4 regions of the Mesorhizobium sp. ISC15 genome follow, and region 4 is predicted to be linked to each of the others. Evidence: riboswitches for the same ligand, from Rfam matches in the RefSeq annotation. Region 4 holds a riboswitch; each other region holds the start of a gene.
What was found. Region 4 has a riboswitch for cobalamin ahead of RPG13_RS23920 (DUF1636 family protein). Riboswitches for the same ligand answer to the same signal wherever they lie in the genome.
Positions count from the first base shown of each region.

Region 1: linked by a shared signal. The riboswitch ahead of RPG13_RS17135 (ABC transporter ATP-binding protein) and the one ahead of RPG13_RS23920 (DUF1636 family protein) in region 4 are both predicted to bind cobalamin.
Region 2: linked by a shared signal. The riboswitch ahead of RPG13_RS32860 (DUF1636 family protein) and the one ahead of RPG13_RS23920 (DUF1636 family protein) in region 4 are both predicted to bind cobalamin.
Region 3: linked by a shared signal. The riboswitch ahead of RPG13_RS08200 (aromatic ring-hydroxylating oxygenase subunit alpha) and the one ahead of RPG13_RS23920 (DUF1636 family protein) in region 4 are both predicted to bind cobalamin.

Region 1 is NZ_JAVSPX010000001.1:3,563,946-3,568,150, reverse strand. It holds gene RPG13_RS17145 (FecCD family ABC transporter permease) at 1-683, opposite strand, end outside; gene RPG13_RS17140 (ABC transporter substrate-binding protein) at 713-1,681, opposite strand; gene RPG13_RS17135 (ABC transporter ATP-binding protein) at 1,678-2,496, opposite strand; cobalamin riboswitch at 2,589-2,792, opposite strand; gene RPG13_RS17130 (AraC family transcriptional regulator) at 3,090-3,923, shown strand; gene RPG13_RS17125 (bifunctional helix-turn-helix transcriptional regulator/GNAT family N-acetyltransferase) at 4,166-4,205, opposite strand, start outside.
Region 2 is NZ_JAVSPX010000002.1:5,619-9,823, forward strand. It holds gene istA (IS21 family transposase) at 1-374, opposite strand, end outside; partial or broken gene istA (IS21 family transposase) at 498-1,040, opposite strand; partial or broken gene RPG13_RS32855 (GTP-binding protein) at 1,026-1,652, shown strand; cobalamin riboswitch at 1,783-1,987, shown strand; gene RPG13_RS32860 (DUF1636 family protein) at 2,074-2,472, shown strand; gene RPG13_RS32865 (ABC transporter ATP-binding protein) at 2,472-3,263, shown strand; gene RPG13_RS32870 (ABC transporter substrate-binding protein) at 3,283-4,205, shown strand, end outside.
Region 3 is NZ_JAVSPX010000001.1:1,645,568-1,649,772, forward strand. It holds gene RPG13_RS08195 (hybrid-cluster NAD(P)-dependent oxidoreductase) at 1-1,021, opposite strand, end outside; gene RPG13_RS08200 (aromatic ring-hydroxylating oxygenase subunit alpha) at 1,046-2,293, opposite strand; cobalamin riboswitch at 2,508-2,709, opposite strand; gene RPG13_RS08205 (DUF680 domain-containing protein) at 3,218-3,421, shown strand; gene RPG13_RS08210 (DUF680 domain-containing protein) at 3,549-3,770, shown strand; gene RPG13_RS08215 (DUF680 domain-containing protein) at 3,843-4,079, shown strand.
Region 4 is NZ_JAVSPX010000001.1:4,979,522-4,983,726, reverse strand. It holds gene cobN (cobaltochelatase subunit CobN) at 1-484, opposite strand, end outside; gene cobW (cobalamin biosynthesis protein CobW) at 503-1,540, opposite strand; gene RPG13_RS23920 (DUF1636 family protein) at 1,537-1,971, opposite strand; cobalamin riboswitch at 2,010-2,213, opposite strand; gene RPG13_RS23915 (winged helix-turn-helix domain-containing protein) at 2,243-3,442, opposite strand; gene RPG13_RS23910 (NADH-quinone oxidoreductase subunit A) at 3,778-4,143, shown strand; gene RPG13_RS23905 (NuoB/complex I 20 kDa subunit family protein) at 4,134-4,205, shown strand, end outside.

The sequences.
Region 1 (4,205 bases), 1.4 Mb from region 4:
ACGCCGAGGCTTTCGGCGGCGTTTTCGCCGGCCAGGAAAGCGTCGAGCCGACGGTGGTTCCAAAGTCCGAACACAAGGATGGTGCCTGCGCCCAGAGCAGCCAGTCCGACATTGTCCCACCGCGCCAGCCCGAGCCCGCCCATCGTCCAGAACAGCACCGAGTGGGCGGCGCGCTGGTCACCGGCAAAGACGAGATAGTTGGTCAAGGCGGTGAACATGAACGATACGGCAAGCCCGGCCAATATCAGCCGTTCGGGGCCTTGCCCCCTCACCCGCGAAACCAGCAACAGCACGATGCCGGCGGCCAAAATGCCGCCGGTGAAGGCAGCGACCGGCAACGTCCAGATGCCGAAATGGTCGCCAAAAATGGTGATAACGGAAACCGCGCCGGCCGCGGCACCGGACGACAGGCCGAACAGGAACGGATCGGCGAGGTCGTTGCGCGTTACCGTCTGCAGCAGCGCGCCGATGACGCCCAGCCCGGCGCCGACACAGATGGCCATGATCGTGCGCGGCAGCCTGAGATCGACAACGATTTTGCCGACCGGACCGGGCACGATGTCTCCGTCCAGTCCGGCCGCATGTCCGAGCGCGGCAACCACGTCGCTCAACGCTATGACCGTCGATCCATAGGCGATCGACAGCAGTGCAAGAGTGGCAATCGCCACTGCTCCTGCTATCATTGCCAATTCGAACGCCCTGCGGCGCAAGCTCAGAAAGCTTCCGGGTGCATCGCCCTGGCGATCTTGCCGATCGCCTCGATGTTGGCTGGCCCGGGCGTCAGCTCGGCATAGCGCAGCGCGACGAAGCGCTCATTCCTGACCGCGTCGGTTTCCTTCATCGCCGGATGAACTTTGAGGAAATCGAGCAGTTTCCTGTAGCCGCCACCGTCCTGGTAATCGAGCAGGATCAGGAACTGCGGATTGCGGGAGGCGACCGTTTCCCAATCCGTATTGCCCCAGCTCGTCTGCATGTCGGCCATGATGTTGTCGCCGCCGGCAGCGGCGATCATGGCGCTGGGGATCGCGAACTTGCCTGATGTGAAGGGTTTGTCTTCGCCGGAGTCGTAAAGAAATACGCGCGTTCCCTTGTGGTCGCCAACCTTCGCCGTGATATCGGCGAGTTGCGCTTTCCAGTCCGAAACAAGTTTTTTCGCCTCGGCTTCCTTGTCGAAAATCCTGCCCAGCTTTTCGATGTCGTCGTAGAGCAGGTCCATCGAGGCGGCGGGGCGGTTGTTGTCGAGATGGACGCAGCTTTCCGTCAGCACCAGCGTCTTGATGCCGTGCGGCGCCAGCGTATCGGGCGTCACCTCGCCGCCCGGCTTCATGCCGTAATACCAGCCGGCGAAGAAGAAATCGGGCTCGACCGCGACGAGGTTTTCAAGTGTCGGATATTTCGGCGCGAGTTCCGGGATCGAGCCCTGCTCGGCCTTGAATTCCGGACCGACCTTGTACCATCCGGTGATGCCGGTCAGGCCGAGGATCGACGGTTGCAGCCCCAGCGCGAAGGCCATCTCGGCCATGTTCATATCCTGGATGATGGCGCGCTTCGGCGCGGCGTCGAACGTCAGCGGCGTGCCGCAGCTGTCTACAGTTACCGGGAAAGCAAAGGCGGTCACCGGGAAAGCGAAGGCGGTCTGGGCAAACAGGAGGGAGGCGAAAGACAATGCGAGGCGTTTCACGAATATTGCTCCTTGGTCAAATCGGAATGTGAAGAGGCACGGTTCGGAACGTCGAATACCGTGAGTTCGCGGTCTTCGGTGGGATGGCGCAGCCGAAGCACGTCGACGCCGAAAATCTGGCGGATCAACTGCTTGGTCAGCGCCTCGCGCGGACCGGCAAACGCCTGCAGGCGGGCCTCGTTCATCACCGCGACCCTGGTGGCAAATGGCGTGACCAGCGACAGATCATGAAGCACCGCCACGACGGTCATGCCAAACTGCGACACGAGTTCGAGAAGCTCGCTGCGGGCGCGCGGATCGAGATGATTGGTCGGTTCATCGAGGAACAGGATTTTTGGCTCCTGGGCAACGGCGCGTGCCAGCTGGGCGCGTTGCCGCTCGCCACCCGATAGCGAGCCGATCGTGCGGCCGAGCAGCGGCAGCAGGCCGGTTCTGCGAAGCGCTTCGACGGCGATGTCGCGTTGCTCGCTCCTCCGTCGCAAGCCGGCATGCGGGACGCGGCCAAGCTCGACGTAGTCGATCACGGCAAGCCGCGGATCAGGCTGATCGGTCTGGCCGACGACAGCCATGTGCAGCGCCCGCTCGGCGGCCGAAAACGTCTCCAGCCGGCGTCCGGAAAATCTCACATCTCCCGCGCTTGGCCGCAGGGTGCCACATAGCATGCGCAACAGCGTCGTCTTGCCGGCGCCGTTGGGACCGATGATTGCGAGGCGATCGCCCGCCGCCACCGAAAGGCTGACCGCGCTGACCAGGCATTGGCCATTCGCCGTCGCGCTCAGCTCACGCGCTTCAAGAAGAGGCTGGGAGGCGTCCAACTTACCGTCACTTTCTCAATGGCGACGGAAGGAAGCTGGACGGACCGGCCGACAAGACCGATGTCCACGTCTCCTCCCGGCACACCCCGTCCGGTCAACTCATGCTGATGGCAGGTCTCCTGGCTCGCGGGTCTTTGCGCCATCCTGCCTTCCCAGCCTTGCCGGCCAGTGGCATTTCGGATTTTGCTAACCGCTTACAGTTGCGGGGGCAGCCACGGCCTCGATCCGAAGATCTCACCGTGTTCCCTTTTCACCCCTTGCCTTTCGACTCGGGGACCATCACCCAGGCACCCTAGTTTTCCGCCAATCACAGCGCAATAAATTTCCAGGGTTGAAACAGCCGCTGGAGCGAAGGGTCTTGTCAGAAAGAGCCATACGAATCTCGTTATGTAATAACGTTACCATTTAAAAGACGCCGCTTGCTCCTGTCAAGCTCTTTCGCCCGACGCCTTCGACTTGCCGGCCGCCGTCGCTCGCGATTTGCGCGGTGCGCAATTTCGATCAAACTGCCTCCACCAGGAAGCGGCACCATGACTTTGCCAAATGCGAAGACTGGGCCAAATGCGAAGACTGGGCCAAATGCGAGGAGCCATATGAACCCGACCGAGAAAGCGCTGTGGTTCGTCGAAAGCCATCTGCCGGAATCCGTCTCGCTCGCCGATGTCGCCAAGAGCAGCGGCGTGTCGCGCTTTCACGTGACGCGGGCCTTTGGGGCTGCGACCGGCCGTTCGGTGATGGGCTACATGCGTTCTCGCCGGCTGACCGAAGCGGCGCGCAGGCTCGCCGCCGGCGCACCCGACATCCTCTCGGTCGCGCTCGACGCCGGCTACGCCTCGCATGAGGCCTTCACCCGCGCCTTCCGCGACCAATTCGGCACCACGCCGGAACTGGTGCGCGCGCAAGGCTCGCTCGACAATCTCGCTCTCGTGGAGCCGATCCTGATGGACCAGTCCTTCCTCACCAATCTCGAGCCGCCGCGTTTTGAGACCAGCCGGCCGTTTCTCATCGCCGGTCTCGGCGAACGCTACAGCTGCGAAACCAGCGCCGGCATCCCGATGCAATGGCAGCGGTTCGGCCCGTATATCGGCAATATTCCAGGCGAGATCGGCGACGTCGCCTATGGCGTCTGCGTCAACGGCGACGACACCGGCAATTTCGACTACATCGCCGGCGTCGAGGTGTCCGATTTTTCGGACCTGCCGAGGGAGTTTTCGCGCGTGCGCGTGCCGGCGCAGAAATACGCCGTGTTCGCCCATCGTGACCACATCTCGACCATCCGCCGCACGGTCAACACGATCTGGAACAAATGGCTGCCGGCCTCCGGGCACGAGATCGCCGATGCGCCCGAATTCGAGCGCTACGGCCCCGAATTCGATCCACGCAGCGGCAATGGCGGGCTGGAAATCTGGATACCGGTGAAGGGGTGAAGCGCGGCCAGCCAAGGGCAATTGCTTCAGACAAATGATGCTTCCAGCTTGTGTTGGAGATCATTGTCGAGGCGCGCTCCGCCCGGTTTTTGCCTTCTCCCCTTGTGGGAGAAGGTGTCGCCGAAGGCGACGGATGAGGGGTGCTCCAGCCTGGCGCCGATGGCGTTCCGTCCAGCACCCCTCAACCGTCTCGGCGCTGCGCGCCGATCCACCTTCTCCCACAAGGGGAGAAGGGAAAGACGTTACAGCTCCAGGTTCCAGTTCTGGCCGACCAGATCCTTG
Region 2 (4,205 bases), on a different contig from region 4:
CCTGGAAAATGCGCCCAATCCACCTGCGCCTGCGCCCCGGCTGGCGTCTCCACCCGGCGCCGCGCACGGAGCGCCGGGGCTGGATAGGCGCTCTTCCAGAACCGCTCGATGGAGCGGAGGCTGCCATCATAGCCATGTTCCACGCACAACCATTCGTGAAGCGCAGCAAGGTTGAGTGCGACGCTCGTTTGCTGGGAGCGCCAGTGCTCGATCGCCTCGCGCAACGCTTCAGCCTTGAAAGGCTGCCGTGAACGACCGTCCACCGCGCCGGTCTTCATCCGGGCCACGTGGTAACGGACCGTTCCCTCAGTCACTCCAAGAAGACGAGCAATCTCGCTCTTCGCTGTGCCCCGCGCCAATGCCTTGATTGCCATGCGCGCCTCCAGGTCGAGCCGCCTCATCTGCCCCTCCAGATCCCTCAAAGGTCTGGAGCAACAAGATCAGCCGAAGACGACTGCTCGTAAATCTGGATGTCGCCTTATCCTTCACATCGCACGTCGCCCTACACCATAGGCCCGCATGATCCGCCCATTGAGATCGGCGACCAGCTCACCGATCGCCTGATTGAGTTCAACCAGGCTGAAGAAGCGGCGGTTGCGAAGGCGCGCCAGCACCCATCTCTGGGCAATTTGGACCGAAACTTCGACTTTTGCCTTATCGCGGGCCTTGTACGGCCGGGCTGGCAGGATTGTGGTGCCATAGTGCCGGGCCATATCCTGGTACGTACGGTTGAGGCCGGGATCATAGCGGTCGGGGTTGGTCACAGCCGCCTTGAGATTGTCGCAGACCGTGATGGTCGCCACTCCGCCGAAGGCGGCGAACATGCCGACATGGCAGCCGATCCAGTCGCCCAGCCCTTCGCTCGGCCGAGCCTCGCAGTAAACATAGCTGGAGGCTCCCAATGCGCCGACGAACAACTTCATAGCCTGAGCTTCGCCCGTTATCGGGTCGACGATATCGATGGTGTCGCCGGCGTAGTCGACAAACACCTTCTCACCGGCGGCGTGGCGTTGGCGCATCGTTGGCGACACGCGCTGCTTCCGATCGTGCGCTCGCTCAATCCCGACGCCGAACTGATCGAGACAGATTTCGCTCGGGTCCCGCTGGACAAGGTTCTGAACACAGGCCGTTTTGATTTCGAGAAGGCCGAGCAGCATCCGCTCTGGTTCAAGGAACTGAACGGCTTCAAGGACCACGTGCCCGAGACCGAAGAATACGGCATCCGCTCATTCGTCTATCGCGAGCGCCGCCCCTTAGATCCGATGAAGCTCAAGGCCTTCATCAACAAGTCCTGGCCCGGCATTGTGCGAGCGAAGGGCTTCTTCTGGCTGGCAACGCGTCCGCACTATGTCGGCGAAATCAGCCAAGCAGGAGCACTGATCCGCACCGGCAAGCGCGGTCTTTGGTGGGCCTCCGTACCGAAGAACCAGTGGCCGGATCATCCGGAATGGAAGGCCGCAATGAAACCTTATCTCGACCCGATCTGGGGAGACCGAAGGCAAGAGATCGTTTTCATCGGCTGCGACCCGATGGATGAACGCCAAATCCGCTCCGACCTCGATGCCTGCCTCGTCAAGGAAAAGAACTTCATACCCGGCCACTGGCGCGATCTTCCGGATCCATTCCCGAGCTGGGAAAGGCAGGCTGCATGAGCGCTGACGCTCTAGCTGGGTTTCCGACTGAAAATGTTGGCAACGCAGTCCACTGGTTGGCTGCCAGGCACTGTGCGGATGTCCAGTTCGCGACTGCGATGAACCGCCGTTGCAACGACGTGTCGACTCCAATAGCCTTCTTCGCGATGGTTCCGCGGTGCGCAAGCGCCGGGGTGAAAAGGGAACATGGTGAAGCCTTTCAGGCCAATGCCATGGCTGCCCCCGCAACTGTAAGCGGCGAGCAAAATCCGACACGCCACTGGCCGGAAGGCCGGGAAGGCAGGATGGCGCTGAGACCCGCGAGCCAGGAGACCTGCCATCAGCGAGAATTGACCGGACGGGGTGTGCCGGGAGGAAGCTCGAAGGCGGCCTCAATCCGTCATGCGCGCCATCCTTCCGTGCCTTGAAGAGGAGGTGACGGATGGAGAGCGTCGATTTAGGGCACAGTCCCGAGCACAGCATCATCGTCTGCATCCGCTGCCCCGGCCGGCGTGCGATTGACGGGAACCCCGGCTTGCGACTGATATCTATGCTGAATGCCGTACTGGACGGGGAGCCGGGCCGCCGGTTCCACATAGCCGAAGCCGACTGCATGGCCGGATGCGACAGACCGCTGACCGTTGCCTACACAGCCGGCGGCAAGGCCAGCTACCTCTTCGGCGACATCGATTCGGACCGTGACGCTCCCCACCTGATCGACTTCGCACACCTCTATCATGGGCTGCCGAATGGTTGGTGCAGGGAGGGCGAGCGTCCCCTTGGTCTCGCCGGCAAGACGCTGGCGCGCATTCCTGCGGTCCTCGCCGCGCGGGTCGCGTGATGAGCACCGTCATGCTCGAGGCGCACGATGTCGGTTTCCGTTCCCTGGCAGGGCAAAGCCTGGTCGAGGATGTGAGCCTGAGGGTGGAGGCGGGCGACCGGCTGGCAATCATCGGGCCGAACGGCGCCGGCAAGACGACGCTGCTCAGGATGCTCGCGGGAATGGTTCGGCCGGGTTTGGGTGAGATCAGGCTTGGAGGCCGCCGTCTCGACCATCTCGCCGCTATCGATCGTGCCCGCAAGATCGCCGTGGTCGGCCAGTCTGACCAACCGGATCCGCGCCTTGCGGTGATAGACTATGTCGAGCTTGGCAGGGTTCCGCATGTCGGCTTGCGGAGAAGGAGCGAGGAACGCGACATTGTCGTCGAGGCTCTGAAGCGGACGGGCATGTTGAAAATGCTTGACCGCGTGATCGGCTCGCTGTCGGGCGGGGAGCGCCAGCGTGCCCAGATCGCCCGCGCCATCGCGCAGGAGCCGAAGGTTCTTTTCCTTGACGAGCCCACCAACCATCTCGACCCCCGGGCGCGGGCGGAGATTCTGGAACTGGTCGCGGAACTGGGTGTCGCGGTTGTCGCCGTCCTGCATGATCTGTCGCTTGTCGCTCCGTTCGCCTCCCGTGTCGCGGTGATGAACGGGGGACGTCTGGTTGGCCTCGATTCACCGGCCAGGACGCTGACGCCGGCCCTCGTTCGCGAAGTCTTTTCCGTCGACGTGCTGCGTCTGCCGCACCCCGTGGAGGACCGTGAACTCACGATCTTTGACATTCCCATCCGCCTTTCCGTCTACCCCTGATCCACTGGAGGATTTGCACTTGAAACGTCTTCTCATCTGTCTTGCCGCTACGCTTGTCACCTCCGCCGGCTGGGCCTTCCCGGTGACCGTCGACAGTTGCGGCACGCCGCTGACTTTCGATGCTGCGCCGAAGCGCGCCGTTATCCATGACCTCAACATGACCGAAATGGCCTTTGCGCTCGGCCTGCAGCCCTCCATCGTCGGCCTGACCGGCATTACGGGCTGGTACAAGGTCGGGCCTGAGTTCACGGCCGAACAGGGCTCGATCCCCGAGCTTGCTCCCAAATATCCGACGCTGGAGAACCTGATTTCGGTCGAGCCCGACTTCTTCTTCGCCGGCTGGTATTACGGTATGAAGCCGGGCGGCGATGTGACACCCGACACGCTTTCCCCGCACGGTATCAAGACACTGGTGCTGACCGAAAGCTGCGTCCATCTCGACAAGAACCGGCCGGCTTCGTCGATGGACCTGCTCTATGGCGACGTGGAAAAGCTCGGCAAAGTCTTCGGCAAGGAAGTCGAGGCAGGAAAACTGGTCGCCGGCTGGAAAGAGAGGCTTGCCGACATCACGGCCAAGGTCGGAGACAACAAGGGCACGCGGGTGTTCCTCTACGATTCCGGCGAGGACAAGCCTTTCACCGCCGGCAAGTTCGCCATCCCGACTGCCATGATCTCGGCCGCGGGCGGCGAGAACATCATGGCCGACATGGAGACGAGCTGGGGCAACGCGGATTGGGAAACGGTTGCCACCCGCAATCCAGAGTTCCTGATCCTGCTCGATTATCAGGACGATGCCGGTTACCAGAAACTGCTCGATTTCCTGAAGGCGCATCCGGCGATGAAGGAGACCGATGCGGTGAAGAACGAGCGCTTCGTAGCACTACGCTATGCCGAGCTGACGCCCGGTCCAGCCAATATCGAAGCGATCGACAAGATCGCCAA
Region 3 (4,205 bases), 3.3 Mb from region 4:
TCATCTCGACCGTGCCCGAGACCTTTTTCACCTTGCAGGTTCCGCACAGGCCGAACTCGCAGGCCGCCGGGATGCGCACGCCCGAAGCGCGCGCCGTCTGCAGCACGGTCTGGCCGGCAACGCAGTCGGCATCGACATCCGAAAGCGAAAAGCGGACTGGCGTTGCGGCTTCGGCAGGTATTTCGACCCCGCCCTCTGCCGGCCCACCCTCTGCCGGCGAACCGAACGGGGCCGGTATTTCCTCCACCATCGGGGCCGCAAAGCTCTCCTGATGATAGTTGCCCATGTCGAAGCCGGTGGCCTCCAGCATCTGCCGCACCGCACGCATAAACGGGTCGGGGCCGCAGCAGAAGATTTCGCGCTCGCGGAAGTCTGGCGCCAGCAGCGGCAGCCGTATCGCGTCGATCCGGCCCATATGGCCGAACCAACCCTCGCGGCTGGACCGTTCCTCGATCATGAAGCCAAGCGTCAGACCCGGCATGCGGCTGCCGAGCAGTTCGAGCTCCTTGCGGAAGATGATCTCCTCGGGCTTTCGTGCACAGTTGACGAAGCCGACATCGGTCCATGGCGCGCAATCGTTCAGCCAGCGCAGCATCGACATCATCGGCGTCACGCCGGAGCCGGCCGAAATGAACAGATACTTGGCCGCGGGATGGCTGTGCAGCGAAAAGTCGCCCGTCGGACCATAAGCCTTCACGTGAACGCCGGGCTTCAGATTGTCGAACATCCAGCGCGTGCCGAGACTGCCGGCTTGCGCCTTCACCGTCACCGCGATCGAGAACGGCCGCGACGGCGAGGAAGACAGCGTATAGGTCCGCATCAGCGGGCCGTCGGAGGTCGGCAGTTCCAGCGTCACGAATTGGCCCGGCTTATAGCGGAACCAGGTCTGGTTGTCGGAGCGGAAGGTGAAGGTCTTCACGTCGGGCGCCTCGTCGCTGACGCCGATCACCTCCAGCACCTGCAGCCGGTCGTTCCAGGGCGCCATTTCGTCGAGATGGCGATAGAGCCCGAGGTCCGTCATCGCATTCATCCCTCTCACCTTTCTCTAGGCGACGCTGCGCAACGCCGGCCGGCCGTCCTCGGCAAGGCGCGGTCCGATGAAGGAGGCGTACCATTCGACGAACTGGATGACGCCGCCCTCATGCAGTTCCGAATAAGGGCCGGGCTCATAGGCCGGCGACAGGATGCCGAAGGCGTTTTCCTCGACGATGCGGCGGTCCTGGTCGTTGGTCTCGGTCCATACATGGGTGAGTTCGGCAAGGTCGTAATCGACGCCTTCGACCGCGTCCTTATGGACGAGCCATTTGGTTGTCACGGCGGTTTCCGTGGCGCTGATCGGCAACACGCGGAAGGTGACCGCATGATCGCCGAGGATGTGGTTCCAGGTCGTCGGATAGTGATAGAGCAGCAGCGAGCCGACACGGTCGGTCGAAACGCTGTCGGAAAGGTTCTTCTTCACGGCGCGTCTTCCCGTCATCGTATAGCTGACAGCGTCGCGCAGCAGCGGTGCGCGGGTGGCGCGGTATTGCCCGGCCGGATCGATGCGGAACTTGCTCGGCAGGCCCGCCGCCTCGCATTTCGCCCAGTGCGCCAGCATCTCAGGATCGCTGTCGGCGCCCTGCACGCCGGTCACGGTCGGCGCTTCCGGGAATGTCTTGCACAGTTCCGGATGATTGCCGGCGCAATGATAGCACTCGCGGTTGTTCTCCCAGACGAGCTTCCAATTGCCCTTCTCGACGATGGTCGATTCGAAGGCGACCTTTGCCTCGCGCAGCCGGTGCGGCAGCAGGTAAGGCTCGATCATGGCGCGCATCGGCGCGAAATCGGCGGGCTCCTTGGCCAGGCAGATGAAGATGTAGCCGCCGACACTTTCGCAAGCCACCGGCTTGAGGCCGAACTGGCTCTTGTCGAAGCCGTCCGCCATCTGGCGGGCGAACAGGAGCCGGCCGTCTAGCTCGTAGGTCCACTGGTGATAGGGGCAGACGAGCTTTGCCGCCGTGCCCTTGTCGGCGTTGCAGACGCGGCTGCCGCGATGCCGGCAGGAATTGTGGAAGGCATTGATCTTGCCTTGCTGGTCGCGGACCAGCACGACCGGATAGTCGCCGATCTGGGCGGTGATGTAGCTGCCCGGCTTCGGCAACTCGCAATCGTGGCCGATGAACAGCCAATCGCGATACCAGATCAGCTCCATGTCGAGCTTGAAGAAATCGGGATCGGTGTAGAAGGGCTGCTCGAGCGAATAGCCTTGCCTGCGGCCGTGCAAGAGCCTCAGCATGTCGTTGCGCGAATCCATGTCCTGTCCTCATAGCCGTCGCATCGGCCCGAAATCGGAATCGATTTCGGAAAGCACGATGCGCAATTCAAATTCTTGGAGCGTACTTTATGCGTCCAGATGGACGCATGTCGCTCCAAAGACTGAACTGGTGGTGATTGAGGAAGGATCGCTTGCACGCCGGCGACAGGCCAGACATGCATCATCCACCTCTTGACCGCCCACCGCGATCAGTCGAGTCTAGACACCTCGGGCTGGTTTCCGGGCTCTGGAGTGTCCTTGCGGACAGTCGCGACACCTTCCCAGGCTTGTGGCCCAGTGGTCTCCCGTTGCGACTTGAACTCCACCACCGTTGCGGGGGCAGCGCCGGGATTTGACCGGCTTCCCAATTCTCCGCTTCGTCGTCACCAAGCGGCACCTGAGATGGCGTCATCTAATCATGACGGCCAGCTGACTGTCGGCATGAAAGCGACATCGTATCCATGCGGCGCGACACGGCCCGCGAAACGTGCAGGTTGGTAATTGCAGGGCTGAAACCCATTTTTTCGGCCACCATTGTCGGCCGCCGTGACATCGAATTCCGACCCGCGGCGGAGGCAAAGAAGGTTAACAGTTTCCAAAAGTGACTATTAGCCGCTCCTAAAATCGAACCGAACGGTTCGTTTCTGTTGACAATGCGTGCATGACGCTGTGAACGCAGGTCCGCCAATCCGTCAAATCGTCAAATGGCGACTTTGGCATAAAGCTTTGAAAATAAAAGATAAAGCAGCGCCTGTAGAAGCGTCTGGTACAATTTCAAGGTGTAGATTCTTGGTCCACACGGAACAACTTCGTGATTGGAATCTGCGGGATGGCCTTCCCACATCGGGGCTGTCCGAACGACGCGAATTCCTTCCAAGACACGCCGCTAGCCGGACGGAAAACTAAGATACTGGAGTACCAAAAATGAAAAAGATTGCTCTTACTGCCGTCGCCGTTCTGGCCATCACCGGCAGCGCCTTTGCCGGCAGCGACCATTATGGGTCCAACGGCGCCAACCAGCCGGCCGCTGCGGTCGACAGCTCGTACACGGCTTCCATTCAGAAGCCGGCTCACGCTGAAAAGCCCGCCGTCCAGGGCGCCGACCGCAACCTTTTCGGCAACAATTAACAGCTGATCCCAGACCATGGTCCCAAAAAGTGGAAACCGGTTTTCGGAAAAGATCATGGTCAAACAAGAAGACAGAGCGGCGGCAGGTCCGCCGCTAGGGATCTTTAGAAATTCAGGAGTATTGGAAATGAAGAAGATTGTTCTTGCCACCGCCGCCATTCTGGCCATCTCCGGCAGCGCTTTTGCCGGTAGCGACAACTATGGATCGAACGGCGCCAACCAGCCGGCCGCTGCGGCCGACAGCTCGTACACGGCTTCGGTTCAGAATTCCGCTTCGGCGCAGAATCCGGTTCCGGCCGACGAGAAACCCGTCCACGGCAGCGACCGTAACCTCTTCGGCAACAACTAACAGCCAGTTCCAACAGCAGCGGCGGCATTTGCCTGCCGCGCTGATGGGATACGAAAATCCAGGAGCACTGAAATGAAGAAGATCGTTCTTACCGCCGCCGCGCTTTTGCTTGCTGCCGGCAGCGCCTTTGCCAACAACGACAATGTTGGCGGGACCGACATCAACAAGCAGGCGACCGTCAACGTCGACAACACGCAGACGTCTTCGGTACGCAACACCGGTTCGCCGATCTACAAGCTGCTCAATTCGTCGGGCGACGTAGAGAAGTCCGCCCCGCAGGGCAGCGACCGGAACCTGTTCGGCCGCTAGCGCATCGGCCCGAAAATCGGAATCGATTTTCGGAAAGCACGATGCGTAGGTTCAAAGTGTTAGAGCGTACTTTGTGCGTCCACTTGGACGCACGTCGCTCTAACAGCAACCTGAATGCACAAGAGC
Region 4 (4,205 bases):
CGAGACTTGCCAGCTGATGCACCAGCGCCATCATATTCTCCGGCCCGCCTTCGCGGAAATAGCCGAGCAGCCCGTCCAATTCGTCGCGCGGCAGCGTCGAGCATTCGATTAGCCGCAGATCCTCGTCGCGGCATTCGCCGGGCAGCAGCGCCAGTTTTATGCCACGCGCGCGGGCGGTCGAGGCGAGCTGGTCGCAGCCGTAGCGCCACCAGTCGTAACCGCCGAGGATACGAACCAAAATAACCTTCGCGTGGCGGGCGACGCTGTCGATCCAGAGATCGACGGACATCGGATGGCGCAGATCGCGTAGAGCCGCCAGCCGCATCGACGGCAGGCGATCCGCGTCCGCCTTCCACGCCGCCGCCAAGCCGGCCAGATCGCTGTCGGTGAAGGACAGCGCCACGATATCCGCAGGCGTCTGCCTGAGATCGACAGGCTCGGCGAGATCGTCGAGCGAGGCGGATGTTGTGGTGAGGATGTGCATCGCGGCTCGTGCCTGAGGTCAGCCGGCGAGGATACGCTCGATTGCCGGGCGGTTCAGCCCTTTCAGGCCAATGACGACGAGGCGCGAGCGGCGGTCGTCGTCGGCGGTCCAGGCGCGGTCGTAATAGTGATTGACGCGCGGACCGACGGCCTGCAGCAACAGCCGCATCGGCTTGCCGCCGACCTCGACGAAACCCTTGACGCGCAAAACGTTTTCTTCCTCCGCCGCGGTGGCGACGCGCAAAGCCAGCTCATCGGGATTGGCGATCGACGGAATATCGATGACGAACGAGTCAAAATCGTCGTGCTCGTGGTCGAGCTCGTCGTCGTGATGGGTCTTGCGGTTCTCGATGTCGTCCTCGACGGCAAGGCCGAGGCCGAGCAGCACAGACGGATCGACCTTGCCCTGCGAGGTCGGCACGATCTTGACGGCGCGCGCGGTGTGCTCGCCGATGATGGCATTGGCGCGTGCTGAGCCGGCGGCGTCCATCAGGTCGCTCTTCGACAATATGATCAGGTCGGCGCAAGCCAGTTGGTCCTCGAACACCTCCTCGACCGGATCGTCGTGGTCGAGCGTCTCGTCCTGCGCGCGCTGCGCCTGCAGGGCGTCCATGTCGTTGGCGACGCGGCCATCAGCCAGCGCCGGTCCGTCGACGACGGCGATGACGCCGTCGACCGTCACCCGGCTCTTGACCGTCGGCCACTGGAAGGCCTGGACCAGCGGCTTGGGCAGAGCGAGGCCGGAGGTTTCGATCAGGATATGGTCGACCCTCGGCGTCAGCGACAGGATCTGATCGAGCGCCGGGACGAAATCATCGGCGACGGTGCAGCAGATGCAGCCATTGGCCAGCTCGACGATGTTCTCCTCCGGGCAGGTGTCGATGCCGCAGCCTCTCAGGATCTCGCCGTCGATGCCGATGTCGCCGAACTCGTTGACTATGATGGCCAGCCGCTTGCCCCCGGCGTTTTCGAGCAGATGGCGGATCAGCGTCGTCTTGCCGGCGCCGAGGAAGCCGGTGATGACGGTGCAGGGCACGCGGGAGACGGAAGCGTTCATATCTGGTCCTTCAAAAGGTCGAGGGGAGGGATGCGGGCGACGAGGCCGCGCTTCAGGCAATCGGGGCGGCCGCGCCATGGAATGAGGCCGTCGGTCGAGGTGGCGAAGAGCTTTGCGCCAGCGACGAGATCGGCGCCGCTTGTCGCGGTCAGGTCGCCGAAGACATAGCTCCAGCAGCCGTCGCGCAGGATCGCGGCGCTCAGCCGGCGCTTGCAGTTGCCGAGGCATTCGACGGTGCGGATGCGGATATTTTCGCCTGAAGCGGCGCGGCGCGTGTCTTCAGCAAGCAGTTCGCCGGCGCGGGGATGGCCATCGGAGCCGGTCTCATTGCGGCAGGAGGCGCAGATGATCACGGTAACGCCGGCCAAGGCATCACAATCGCCGGACAATACGCCCGCTGTCTCAGCCGAAAAACTGCTGTCGCGTTCCAAATCAGGCTCCTTGCCCGGAAAACCCGCCAGGCGATCGGATTCTTATGTCCTAGACGGCAGGTCTCCTGGCTCGCGGGTCATCGCCTTGGTGCCGCCTTCCCGGGACCGTCCCAGTGGTTTTCGGCCTTGGCTCGTCGCTTACAGTTGCGGGGACAGCCGCGGATTTGAAATCGGAATTTCGCACCGCATTCCCTCTTGGCTCCTCCCTTTGCCGAGAGGAGACCGTCTGGACCGGATTTAGGCTTGTGGAGGCAGTCGTGTCAACGCACGTCTACGAGGCGGCAATGTCGGCAAGGGGTTGGCCCAGGTCACCCGCAGGCGTCACCTCGATGCGTTCCAGGCCGAGCCAGCCCTGCATCAGCTTCAACTCCTCGAACAATTCATCGGCAGTTTGCGTCGGCGCGCCGGGCTCGGCATAGGCGGCATGGACGCGCAGCACGCCGGCGGGGCGGTCGGCCTTGAGGTCGAGGCGCGCCACGATCCTTTCGCCGAGCAGGAACGGCAGCACATAATAGCCGTATTGGCGCTTTTCGGCAGGGGTGTAGATCTCGATGCGATAGCGGAAGTCGAACAGCCTTTCCGTACGCGACCGCTCGAAGACGACAGGATCGAACGGCGCGAGCAGTGCGCGCGCCTCGATCCGGCGCGGAAAACGGGCGTCCTTGTGCAGATAGGCAGGCTTGTCCCAACCTTCGACGCGAACCGGCAAAAGATCACCTGCCTCGACCAGTTCCTCGATGCGGCCCTTGATGTCGGCGGGAGAGAGACGAAAATAGTCGCGCAGGTCTCCCGCTGTCGCGACGCCGTGGGCGCGGGCGGAGATGCGCAGCAATTCGCGATGCGCATCCTCAGGGGAGGGCACCGGCAAGCTGAGTATTGCCGGCGGCAGCACCCGTTCCGGCAGATCATAAAGCCGCTCGAAGCCACGACGTGATGCCGTGGTGATGCGGCCGGCCCAGAACAGCCATTCAAAAGCGTGCTTGGCGTCGCTCCAGCCCCACCAACCGCCGTTTCCCTTTTGGCCTTCGAGAGCCGACGCGGCGAGCGGGCCGCGCGATACAACCTCGCGATAAATGTCTTCAATGTAAGTGGTGCGTTCGCGCCCCCACTTGGCCAGCCCATTATACATTTCCTCGCCGCGCTCGGCCCGTTCCATGCGCCAGCGCATCAGCGGATAGGTTTCGACCGGTAGAAAAGAGGCTTCATGCGCCCAGTATTCGAAGACCGTGCGCTTGCGCGTCACGGCGGCGTTGTCGAGCAGCGCAAGCGGGTAGGGGCCAAGCCGCGAATAGAGCGGCATATAGTGGGCACGCACCACCGCACTGACGGAATCGATCTGCAGCAGGCCGGTACGGCCAAGCACACGGGCCAGATGGCGGCGATCGGGCGTGCCGTTAGGGCGAGGGTCGGCAAACCCCTGTGCGGCAAGCGCGATGCGCCGGGCCATGGCGAGCGAGATTTTTTCCTTCATGCAGACGGCACTCTGTTGGCGTTCGACCAAAGGTTGGGGCGATGATTCCGCGCCATGCTAGCAGGGTTTTGGCGGCATCTATGTCAGGAGAGAAAAGTGGAGTAAAAAGTGAAGGAAATCAAACAGGAGCAGATCGGACCAGTTTATCCGGATATGCCGTCCAGCACCGTGTTTTGAACAAGGTTTGACTTGCTTCGCCGAAAGGCCTGCGCTAACCCTCGCCGCGTTGCAGCATAGAGCCCCCTAAAACGGTTCAGTGGTTAAACTGTCACGCTTCCGCAAGTGGGTCCGGTGCTGTAATCAGAGTGGATTGGCCGCCAACGGAAAGCCGCAGCATGAACGCGTTGTTGAGTTCGTACCTGCCCATCGTCCTGTTCATCGGCGTGGCGCTGGTCGTCGGCCTGGCGCTGCTTGCCGCACCCTTCCTGGTGGCCTACCGCAACCCCGATCCGGAAAAGCTTTCCGCCTATGAATGCGGTTTCAACTCGTTCGACGACGCCCGCATGAAGTTCGACATCCGCTTCTATCTGGTGTCGATCCTGTTCATCATCTTCGATCTGGAAGTGGCCTTCCTGTTTCCATGGGCCGTGTCTTTCAGCCAGATCGGCATGCTCGGTTTCTGGTCGATGATGGTGTTTTTGGCGGTGCTGACCATCGGCTTTGCCTATGAATGGAAGAAAGGAGCGCTGGAATGGGATTGAGCGACAATTCCGGCACGCTCGTCGCGCCGAAGCCAAAAGGCATTCTCGACCCCAGCACCGGA